3 regions of the Mesobacillus sp. MER 48 genome follow, and region 1 is predicted to be linked to each of the others. Evidence: riboswitches for the same ligand, from Rfam matches in the RefSeq annotation. Region 1 holds a riboswitch; each other region holds the start of a gene.
What was found. Region 1 has a riboswitch for S-adenosylmethionine ahead of M3593_RS18890 (methionine ABC transporter ATP-binding protein). Riboswitches for the same ligand answer to the same signal wherever they lie in the genome.

Region 1 (3,282 bases):
CGTACCAATTGATGTGCCGACAATCAGCCGGGTCAGCGGAATGATTGCGACCAGCAGGATGATGAATGGCACTGATCGGAATACGTTGATGACACTGTTAAGTACATTGAAGACAGGTGCATTTTCTAGCAAATGGCCTTTTCTCGTCACGACAAGCGCAATTCCAAGGGGAACTCCAAGGACTGCCGAAAACAGCAGGGAGAACGCGACCATTTGCAGTGTTTCAATTAATGCCTGGATGATTTGTTCTGAATTAACTAGCATGTGCGGTCACTTCCTTTATGTTGACTTTTTGCTGATTGATAAAATTAAGAGCCCTTAAAATTTCTTTATCACTTCCCTGGAACTCGACAATCAGGTTGCCGAATGGAATTCCCTGAAGCTCGGTGATATTTCCAAACAGAACATTGACATGGATATCAAAATTCTTTGACAGCTGTGACAGCAGCGGCTCGCCTGCTGACTCACCGACGAAGTTGATCCTAAATACCTTTTGAAGCCCCGAATGTCCTTTGATGATTCTGCGGACGGAATCTGGAATATTGTCATTCATGATGGTGCTGACAAAATTTCTGGCTGTTACTGTTTTGGGAGCTGAAAAAACTTCAAATACTGAGCCTTCCTCAATGATTTTACCTTCCTCGATGACCGCCACCCGGTCACAGATTTCCCTGATGACAGACATTTCGTGGGTAATGATTAATATCGTGATGTTGTACTCCTTGTTGATTTTTTTCAAAAGCTGAAGAATCGAACTTGTAGTCTGCGGATCCAGGGCCGAAGTTGCTTCATCACAAAGCAGGATCTTTGGCTGGGTTGCCAGCGCACGGGCAATGCCGATTCGCTGTTTTTGTCCGCCTGAAAGCTGGTCCGGATAATTGTCCGCCTTATCAGCGAGACCTACAAAGTCGAGGAGCTGATAAACCCGCTCTTTGATTTTCGCCTTCGGAACCTTACCGAGGACAAGCGGCATTGCGACATTTTCAAATACGGTCTTGGAGTTCAAAAGATTGAAATGCTGGAACACCATCCCGATATTCCTTTTAACCTCACGGACTTCTTTAAGTGAAAGGGAAGTCATGTCGCAGCCATCGACAATCACCCGGCCGGATGTCGGGCGTTCCAACAGATTCACACAGCGGATCAGTGAACTTTTTCCTGCTCCGCTAAAACCAATGACCCCAAATATCTCTCCTTCTTTGATTTCCAGATCAATTCCATTAAGTGCCGGTACCTTTTTCCCGCGGCTTTCATAAACTTTCTCCACTTGTTCAAATGTAATCAACAGTCTTCCTCCTTTGTAGATTGAAAAGCGCAAGCGCCTTGTTCAGCCCCGACAAGCGCTGGAGGGCCGACCGGTGAAGTCGTTCTTTGACTTCATTGGGCGGACCGAAGCGACTCGAGGGGCTAGGCGCTGTAGCTAGACACTAATTTAATACAAAAGTTTATAGTTTCTTAAAAAAGAAAAAAACCTCTTCCAGGAAACAGGAAGAGGCATGCCGCAACGAATGCAGGACAAGATCTCTTCTTATCTCCCAAGCTATTGCTTGCTGGATTTGGCACAGTCCTCAATGTGAGTCCGCTGCCGAGGCTTCATAGGGCCAGTCCCTCCGCCTCTCTTGATAAGAAAGTCTCGATATTAATTTGTAGATGGGGATTATTGGAAAATAAAAAGTCCCCTTCAGAAAGAAGAGGACATGAATTAAAAAGTCGGCCTCTTCTTATCTGTCAAGCTCACGCTTGCTGGATTTGGCACAGTCCTCCATAGGAGTCCGCTGCCGAGGTGTCATAGGGCCAGTCCCTCAACCTCTCTTGATAAGAAGTAACGAATATTGAGTTGTAAATCTTGTTTATTACTTTACTGCGTCACAGATAATGTGTCAATCATTTTGTGGGAATTTTTTTAGAAACACGAAAAATAGGAATTTAGTATTAAATGGCAGAGAGCCGATAAAAATACAAAAACCCCTGCATCGGCAAGGGGTTCAAGTGGAATTTTATCTGGTAATAACGATAGGTCCATTTTTAGTGAGGATGATTGTATGCTCACATTGTGCAACAAAGCTGTTTTCCGTGACATAAGTCCACTCATCATGTTCGTATTGGAAAACTTCTTCCTCACCAGTGGAGATGAATGGCTCAAAAGCGATGACCATTCCTTCTTTCAATAGCTCGTCATCCCATGGCTCATTATAGTTGTAGATGTGATCGGGAGCTTCATGGATGGTCCGCCCGATTCCATGTCCTGTAAGGTTTTTAATTACATTAAGTCCGTTTTTCCGCGCAGTCGCCATAACCGCCTTGCCCAGTCCGCTTTTCTTCGATCCGGGTTTCGCCTTTTTCAAGCCTGCTTCAAAAGCCTCAACAGCTGTTTCGCATATCTTCGTTAAAATCGGATCACCTTGGCCAACGACAAAGGAGATTCCTGTATCGGCAAAATAACCATTTTTTGATCCGGAAACATCGATATTAACGATATCACCTTCTTTAATGACGCGGCTCCCTGGAATCCCGTGTGCTACTTCTTCATTCACACTGATGCAGGTGTATCCTGGGAAATTGTATTCGCCTTTCGGAGCAGAAATCGCTCCATTTTCTTCAAACATGGCGCCTGCTAGCTCGTCGAGTTCCTTTGTGGTAATTCCGGGCACTGTCTTTTGCACCAATTCCTCCCGAATCATGCCGACAATCCTGCCAATTTCTTTTAATCCGTTAAAATCTTCTTCTGTTTTTGCAATCATGATTTAATTCCCTTCCATGTATGAACTATTTTATTAGCGTATCCCTTTTTTTCGTGAAAATCCATTCATCTGGCTCAGTGCCTTCAGATAAAAAATAAATAGGATTGGAATTACGTATTGAATGTAGTAATCTTGATAAAACAAACTTAGCGCCGTCTGATTTATGCAGAACAAGATATATTCACCACTTCATTATCCATATAATACATTAAAATGAGTTACATTTGATTACAGAGCAAGTCTTAGGAGGAAAAAAGATGCTTGATTTTTTCATGGGATTCCATCCGGTTGTCCAGGCGCTGATTGGGACTTTGTTTACCTGGGGAATGACTGCTTTGGGCGCTGCTTTAGTATTTACAACGAAAAATCCAAACCAAAAGTTTTTGGATAGTATGATGGGTCTCGCGGCAGGAGTTATGATTGCTGCAAGTTTCTGGTCACTACTTGCTCCTGCGATTGAAATGGGTGAGGGAGGAAGCCTGCCGAGCTGGATGCCTGCTGCGACTGGTTTTCTTTTAGGCGGGTTGTTCTTAATGGTCGT
Region 2 (3,282 bases), on a different contig from region 1:
ATAACTGATACGGAAATAAGACAGATCACGGATGTTGAGGACTTCAAGGAGGCAGCAGGTGTCAGCCGCAAGAATCATAAGAATGAAACCATCATTGATTTCAAGGCAGACTTCCCATTCCTGCGCGATCATGACCTGGCGTTGATTGATACTCCGGGGGTCAACCGAAATAACTATGATAGGCATCCGCTCTATAATTACTTGAGATTTGCCGATAGTCTGCTGTTCGTTCTTAATGCGAGTGATCCTTTTACGGAAAAAGAAAGGGATATACTCGGGAAAATATCAGAGTTTTTCCCGGATCTGAACATTCACTTCCTGTTGAATAAGATTGATGTGATATACGGACAGCAGGAAGCGACGGAAGTTTTCGACCAGACATGGGCAGAGGTCAGCCAATACTATCCGGATGCAAAAATGTTCGCCTTCTCATCCAATTACGATAATGCCCAGCAGCTGAAGGATTTCTCCAATTTTATTAAAACAACTAGAAACGCAGTCGACCTTGACCAGGAACGCACTGCGAAACTGCAGTTCTTTGTCAGACGAGCGATCACGTATTTGCTCGATAAGCGGGTTGAAATTGAAAATAACCATATGGAGTCCATCAGTTGGAATGAAGAAATGGTCAGCAAGCTGAATGGTGCCATCAATCAGTTAGGCGATATTGAAGAGGAAAAGTCACGCTCTATCCAGAAGTCATTCCGTAAAATCAAGGATGAAACGCGTGCGGAAATCATCGAGAAGGTTCCAGAATTGCTGCGCAGCTGCTCTGACTTGGTGACGGAGGATAGTGATTTTGGTAAAATCCATTCGGAAATGGACCAGGAAATGAACAAGCGAATCGAAGAATATCTGGAAAAAACAGTATTGCCAAAGTTCCATTCCGATTTGAATGACTGGATCCAATTTTCGAAAGATGAGTTTGACCAGAGCCAGAATTATCTGGACGAAATGGCAGAGGGATTTAACTCGATGTACGGAGAAGAACGGATCAGCCTTGACTGTGACTTCAGGGTACTCGATGACTGGCGCCGTGACGGGGATCGAATGACGAATGGGGTACACTATGAGAAGGCTAACATCATGAATCGTTCGACCCCTCAAGCCTTTTTCCTGAAAAGCGCAGGAAAGCTGCTTGGCGTGCTGCCGCAAAACAATACGATGCTTTATAACAGGTATAAATCCTATCTGGAGACAGAGGATTATTATGAAATTGGCGTAACCATCGCCAAGAAATTCCTGCAGCAATTCGAGATCTTCGAGAAATCGATTGAACGCGATGTGAACTTGTTCTTCAAACAGCCTTTCATTGTTCTAGAAGAATCTGTAGAAGAAGCTAAGAACGAAATCGAACACGGTAAAAATGAATTGGAAAAATTGAGAGTCAACCCGGAATTGTACCGCGATCCATTGACGCTTTATGAAGTGAAACTTCGTCAGTCTGAATGGATGACCGCAGCGGGCAGAGGTTGATTTTGAAAAGAAGATTCCCGGATTTGGGGGTCTTCTTTTTTTTGAGACGCTTTTCTAGGAATATAAATTTAATTTTCATAATAGTATTGACAATATGATTACAGGAGTTTAAAGTAAAGTTTATCAATTTGCCAGATTAATTTAATAACGAAATTCTCTTATCAAGAGTGGCAGAGGGACTGGCCCTATGACGCCCGGCAACCGTTCCATCAGGAATTGGTGCTAAATCCTGCAAAACGATATGTTTTGGAAGATAAGAGAGGAATCTGACCTTTTCATCATTTTGCGTTCGAAACCTCTCTTTTCTGGAGAGGTTTTTTTATTTGGGTTAGCTGAGCAGACACATTAAGGGGGAAATGCAGATGAAAAGAGTTGGATTTAAAAAGGTGTTTTTAACGGCGGTGGCTTCAGCATTGCTGCTGACGGGCTGCGGCGGTGGAGAAACGAAGACGGCAAGCGGTCCTATTGAGGGAGTTCCGGAGCGTTTTGCAAAAGGTGAGGAAGTCAAAATCAAAGTCATCCGCAAGATTGGCGGAGATGATCATACTGCGCAGTTTTTAGCCGGAGCGAAGGCAGAAGGGGAGGCGCTTGGCTTCAAGGTGGACGTTTTCACCGCTAACGGAGATACAGCAAAATTCCATGACGCCATCAACCAGGGGCTGCAGCAGGACTATGATGGATTCATCATTTCCCACGGAGATGATGCCGCAACGGTTAATGATGTGAAAAAATTGACGGATAAGGGCAAAAGTGTCGTGACATTCGATTCAAATCCCGATCTGGCGCAGGTTGAAGGAGTCACACTTACTTCCCAGGATGACGAAGCACTGGCAACCCAGGCACTCGACCAGCTTGTGAAGGACCAAAATGGTGAAGCGAATATCGTTTACCTTTGGGTCGATGGCTTCCCGCCGATGGTCAGAAGAAATAAAGTTTACCAGGAAACGCTGAAGGCAAACCCTGGAATCAAAGAGGTTGAGAGATTTGGAGTTGCCGCAGCCGATACAAGTGTACAAACGCAGAATGCAGTTGCAGCGATGTTAAACAAACATCCAAAAGGGGAAATTGACTCAATTTTCGCGACATGGGATGCATTTGCGATTGGCGCAGCTCGTGCCATTAAGGAAGCTGGCCGCGATGAAATCAAGATTTACGGAATTGATGTTTCCAATGCTGACCTTCAGGAAATCCAGGGAGAAGGCAGCCCATGGAAATACACAGCAGCCGTTGATCCGAAGCTGATTGGTGAGGTGAATATGAGATTGCTGGCGAAAAAGCTGGCTGGCGAAGAAACACCTGCAGCTTATGACCTTGAAGCCTCACTGATATCACAGGAAGAGCTTCAGCAGTCAAAAAATTCAGTTAACATGGCCAACCTCGCAGAAATCATCGACGAATGGGGCAAATCGGATGCATTTTTAGAAGATTGGATGAAAAAATTGAAGGATCACTATAAGAAATAACCATTGAAAGGGTTGTCTGATAAGTTTTATAACGACTTTTTTAGCGACTTTTTCGATTATATAGCGAGTTTTCCAATTATATAGCGACTTTTTCGATTATATAGCGAGTTTTCCAATTATATAGCGACTTTATCGATTATATAGCGAGTTTTCCGATTATATAGCGAGTTTTTCAGTTATATAGCGAGATTCTAATTTTTATAGCGAACTAGAAATTCTGTGCGATTTTTTCCAGTTAAGAGAAACAAGACAGACACTCTCAAACAAAAGAGAGTGTCTGCTTTGCAGAATGGAAGGGAGGGGGAACACGGATGATACTTGAAATGAAAAACATCAGTATTGA
Region 3 (3,282 bases), on a different contig from region 1:
GATGTCATTCATATTTTTGAACAGCTGCTTATCATCGCTGCTGAATTCCTGTGCATTTTCATGTACACAACCGATAAAGCCACACATTATGTACTTCACCTTCTCCATTTCAGAAAAAATTTATTGTGATTTTCCAGTAATTTTACTTCCAAAAAACATACCATCTAATACTACCATTAAACGCAAAATTTTTGCAGTAAAATCTGAGGGAAATTTAAGGTAATACTTTATTTTACACCTTTTGGACCAGGTGCAAACCTTGAAAATATCTGGCGCTCCCTAATTAGACGGCAAATAATAAAGGGAGTTACATATTTCTATGCAACTCCCGTTGTTCCTTTTTATTTACCTTGAGCCTGAGTGCGGAGTGCCTCTGCCTTGTCTGTACGCTCCCATGGAAGGTCAACGTCAGAACGGCCGAAGTGTCCGTATGCAGCTGTCTGCTTGTAGATTGGCTTGCGCAGGTCAAGCATGTTGATGATTCCAGCTGGACGAAGGTCGAAGTTGTTTTCAACAACATCGATCAATACATCTTCGCTTACCTTGCCTGTTCCGAACGTATCGATTGAGATAGATACCGGACGGGCAACACCGATTGCGTAAGCAAGCTGAACTTCAACTTTTTCAGCAAGGCCTGCAGCGACGATGTTTTTCGCAACATAACGCGCAGCGTATGCAGCTGAACGGTCAACTTTTGTAGGATCCTTACCAGAGAATGCGCCTCCGCCGTGGCGAGCGTATCCGCCGTAAGTATCAACGATGATTTTGCGGCCAGTAAGACCTGCGTCACCCTGTGGTCCGCCGATTACGAAACGGCCAGTTGGGTTGATGAAGTATTTTGTGTTTTCATCGATCAGCTCTGCCGGTACGACAGGGTTGATGACATGTTCTTTAAGATTGCGCTGGATTTGCTCAAGCGAAACTTCAGGATGGTGCTGTGTTGAGATAACGATTGTGTCGATGCGGACTGGCTTGTCATTCTCATCGTATTCTACCGTTACCTGAGTTTTTCCGTCCGGACGAAGATATGGAAGGATTTCTTCCTTGCGCACTTCAGTCAGGCGGCGGGAAATTTTGTGCGCCAATGAAATCGGAAGCGGCATAAGCTCTTTCGTTTCATTACATGCAAAACCGAACATCAAGCCCTGGTCGCCAGCTCCGATTGCTTCGATTTCTGCATCGGACATTTGTCCTTCACGTGCTTCAAGAGCCTGGTCAACACCCATCGCGATGTCTGCAGACTGCTCGTCAATGGAAGTTAACACTGCGCAAGTTTCAGCGTCAAAGCCGTACTTCGCGCGAGTATAGCCAATTTCCTTGACAGTTTCACGTACGATTTTAGGAATATCTACGTATGTAGATGTTGTGATTTCGCCTGCAACTAGTACAAGGCCAGTTGTAACTGATGTTTCAGCAGCAACACGTGCGTTAGCATCTTTAGCAAGGATCGCATCCAAAATCGCGTCAGAAATCTGGTCGCAAATTTTATCCGGATGGCCTTCTGTTACTGATTCAGAAGTGAACAAACGGCGTTTGTTTGACATCTGAGTTCCTCCCTCATGTATAAAAATTGATCGAGGCTGTCCCAATACAAACCTCGGTTTGATACGGTACTCATTCCCTATGTAGTATGAAATAAACGCTGAGTTTTTATTAGAAAAATTTGTTTAAGATTCATGGTGAATTTCTTTTTTTCCTAATTTTCACCCACGGGAGCAATGACACCAAAGAAGGCAGTCCAGTTGCATTTCTATGCATCGGACAGAAAAAAGCAATATAAAAAACCTCTCCAATTGTGAGGAAAGGTTTTAGCTTTAACCGCGCCTTTCGCTCTTATCGTTCAAGGGCAATTCCCTTGCGTCAGGTTAGCACCTTTGCCCGGAAAAGATCAGCTGATTCTTAGGCTGTTTTTCTCGTTTGCAGGTTGCTGGGTTTCATTGGGCCTGTCCCTCCACCAGCTCGGGATAAGAGAGTATCCGTTCAAATCAAAATCATAACGAACCTGTCTGGCCATGTCAATCATTTTCTCGACAAAAATGTCGATTGTTGTTGAAACCATTTCTTTAAAATAGGCTCTGTTAAAGCCCAATGTTGTTTTTACACCTGTTGATTGTAGTGGAAGGCGCGTAGGCTCCTGCGGGCGCAGCTGGTTAGGTGAGACCCCGCAGGAGCAAAGCGACGAGGAGGCTCAGCGCCAGCCAAGAAGAATTTGGTCTTTGAAAAAGCTGGCACTTGAGCTTTTTCATAATTCTTCCCCCGCGGAAAGCGAAGCGCCTGGAACAAAAATCAACAGTCTTGTTTAACAGAGCCTTAAAATAAAAAGTTGTCAAACCAACCCATATTACTTGACTATATAAAGAAAGAATTATATAACGCAAGTTAGGTACAAGGTAATTTTTTCATCATTAGTATAGATTAATTGAAGCAATGTGTTATACTATTACCGAGATGTAAACACTTACAAATTATCATTCTTTCAAGAAAAGTGGAAGCGCCTTGACCTGCCGCGGCAAGCGTTGGAGGCTGACCAGCGAAGTCGTTTTTTGTCTTCATTGGGCAGACCAAAATCGAAAAGTATAGCCGTCTGCCCAGAAACGCAGAAACTGGAGACTCCGGCAATGAAGCGTTTTTTGCTTCGGCGGGCGGAGTTGAAGTTTCTGAATTTCTAGGAGGCGACACTAGCCAAGCGACTCGAGCGGTCAGGCGCTGGAACTGGATTCTCGAAAGTTGATATACGTATTTTGAATCTATAAAAAAGGAAGGTATCCTCCGATGAACGTTGTAGGAATATCAAATGAACTTTCAGCATTATTAAAAGGAAGCAATGTACAGGTACAGCTATCTGTGCCCCAGCTTGTCGAAAAGGTCCTGAACCGCAACGAAGGGCTTCTGACATCAACTGGAGCAGTAAGAGCGACTACTGGTAAATATACTGGCCGTTCACCTAAAGATAAATTCATTGTCGAAGAAGAATCCGTGAAAGACAAAATTGACTGGGGCTCGGTCAATCAGCCGATCTCCGAGGAATCCTTCACGAAGCTATATAATAAGGTATTGAAGTTCCTTAAAGATAAAGAGGAAGTTTTCGTATTCAAGGGATTCGCCGGCGCGGATAAGAAATACCGCCTGCCAATCCAGGTCATCAATGAATACGCATGGCACAACCTGTTTGCCCATCAATTGTTCATCCGTCCGACTGAGGAAGAGCTTCCTGAGCATGAATCCGAGTTTACGGTCATTTCGGCTCCTACTTTCAAAGCAGATCCAGAGGTTGATGGAACA

Region 2: it holds a riboswitch for S-adenosylmethionine, as region 1 does, so the genes downstream of both, M3593_RS16330 (sugar ABC transporter substrate-binding protein) here and M3593_RS18890 (methionine ABC transporter ATP-binding protein) in region 1, are expected to answer to the same signal.
Region 3: it holds a riboswitch for S-adenosylmethionine, as region 1 does, so the genes downstream of both, metK (methionine adenosyltransferase) here and M3593_RS18890 (methionine ABC transporter ATP-binding protein) in region 1, are expected to answer to the same signal.

Annotation. Positions count from the first base shown of each region.
Region 1 is NZ_JAMAUR010000006.1:148,427-151,708, forward strand. Features, by position in the region: gene M3593_RS18885 (methionine ABC transporter permease) at 1-264, opposite strand, end outside; gene M3593_RS18890 (methionine ABC transporter ATP-binding protein) at 254-1,285, opposite strand; SAM riboswitch class I at 1,526-1,629, opposite strand; SAM riboswitch class I at 1,719-1,822, opposite strand; gene map (type I methionyl aminopeptidase) at 1,998-2,741, opposite strand; gene M3593_RS18900 (ZIP family metal transporter) at 2,999-3,282, shown strand, end outside.
Region 2 is NZ_JAMAUR010000004.1:306,770-310,051, forward strand. Features, by position in the region: gene M3593_RS16325 (dynamin family protein) at 1-1,476, shown strand, start outside; SAM riboswitch class I at 1,632-1,736, shown strand; gene M3593_RS16330 (sugar ABC transporter substrate-binding protein) at 1,839-2,939, shown strand; gene M3593_RS16335 (sugar ABC transporter ATP-binding protein) at 3,251-3,282, shown strand, end outside.
Region 3 is NZ_JAMAUR010000009.1:26,469-29,750, reverse strand. Features, by position in the region: gene asnB (asparagine synthase (glutamine-hydrolyzing)) at 1-87, opposite strand, end outside; gene metK (methionine adenosyltransferase) at 342-1,544, opposite strand; SAM riboswitch class I at 1,831-1,971, opposite strand; gene pckA (phosphoenolpyruvate carboxykinase (ATP)) at 2,773-3,282, shown strand, end outside.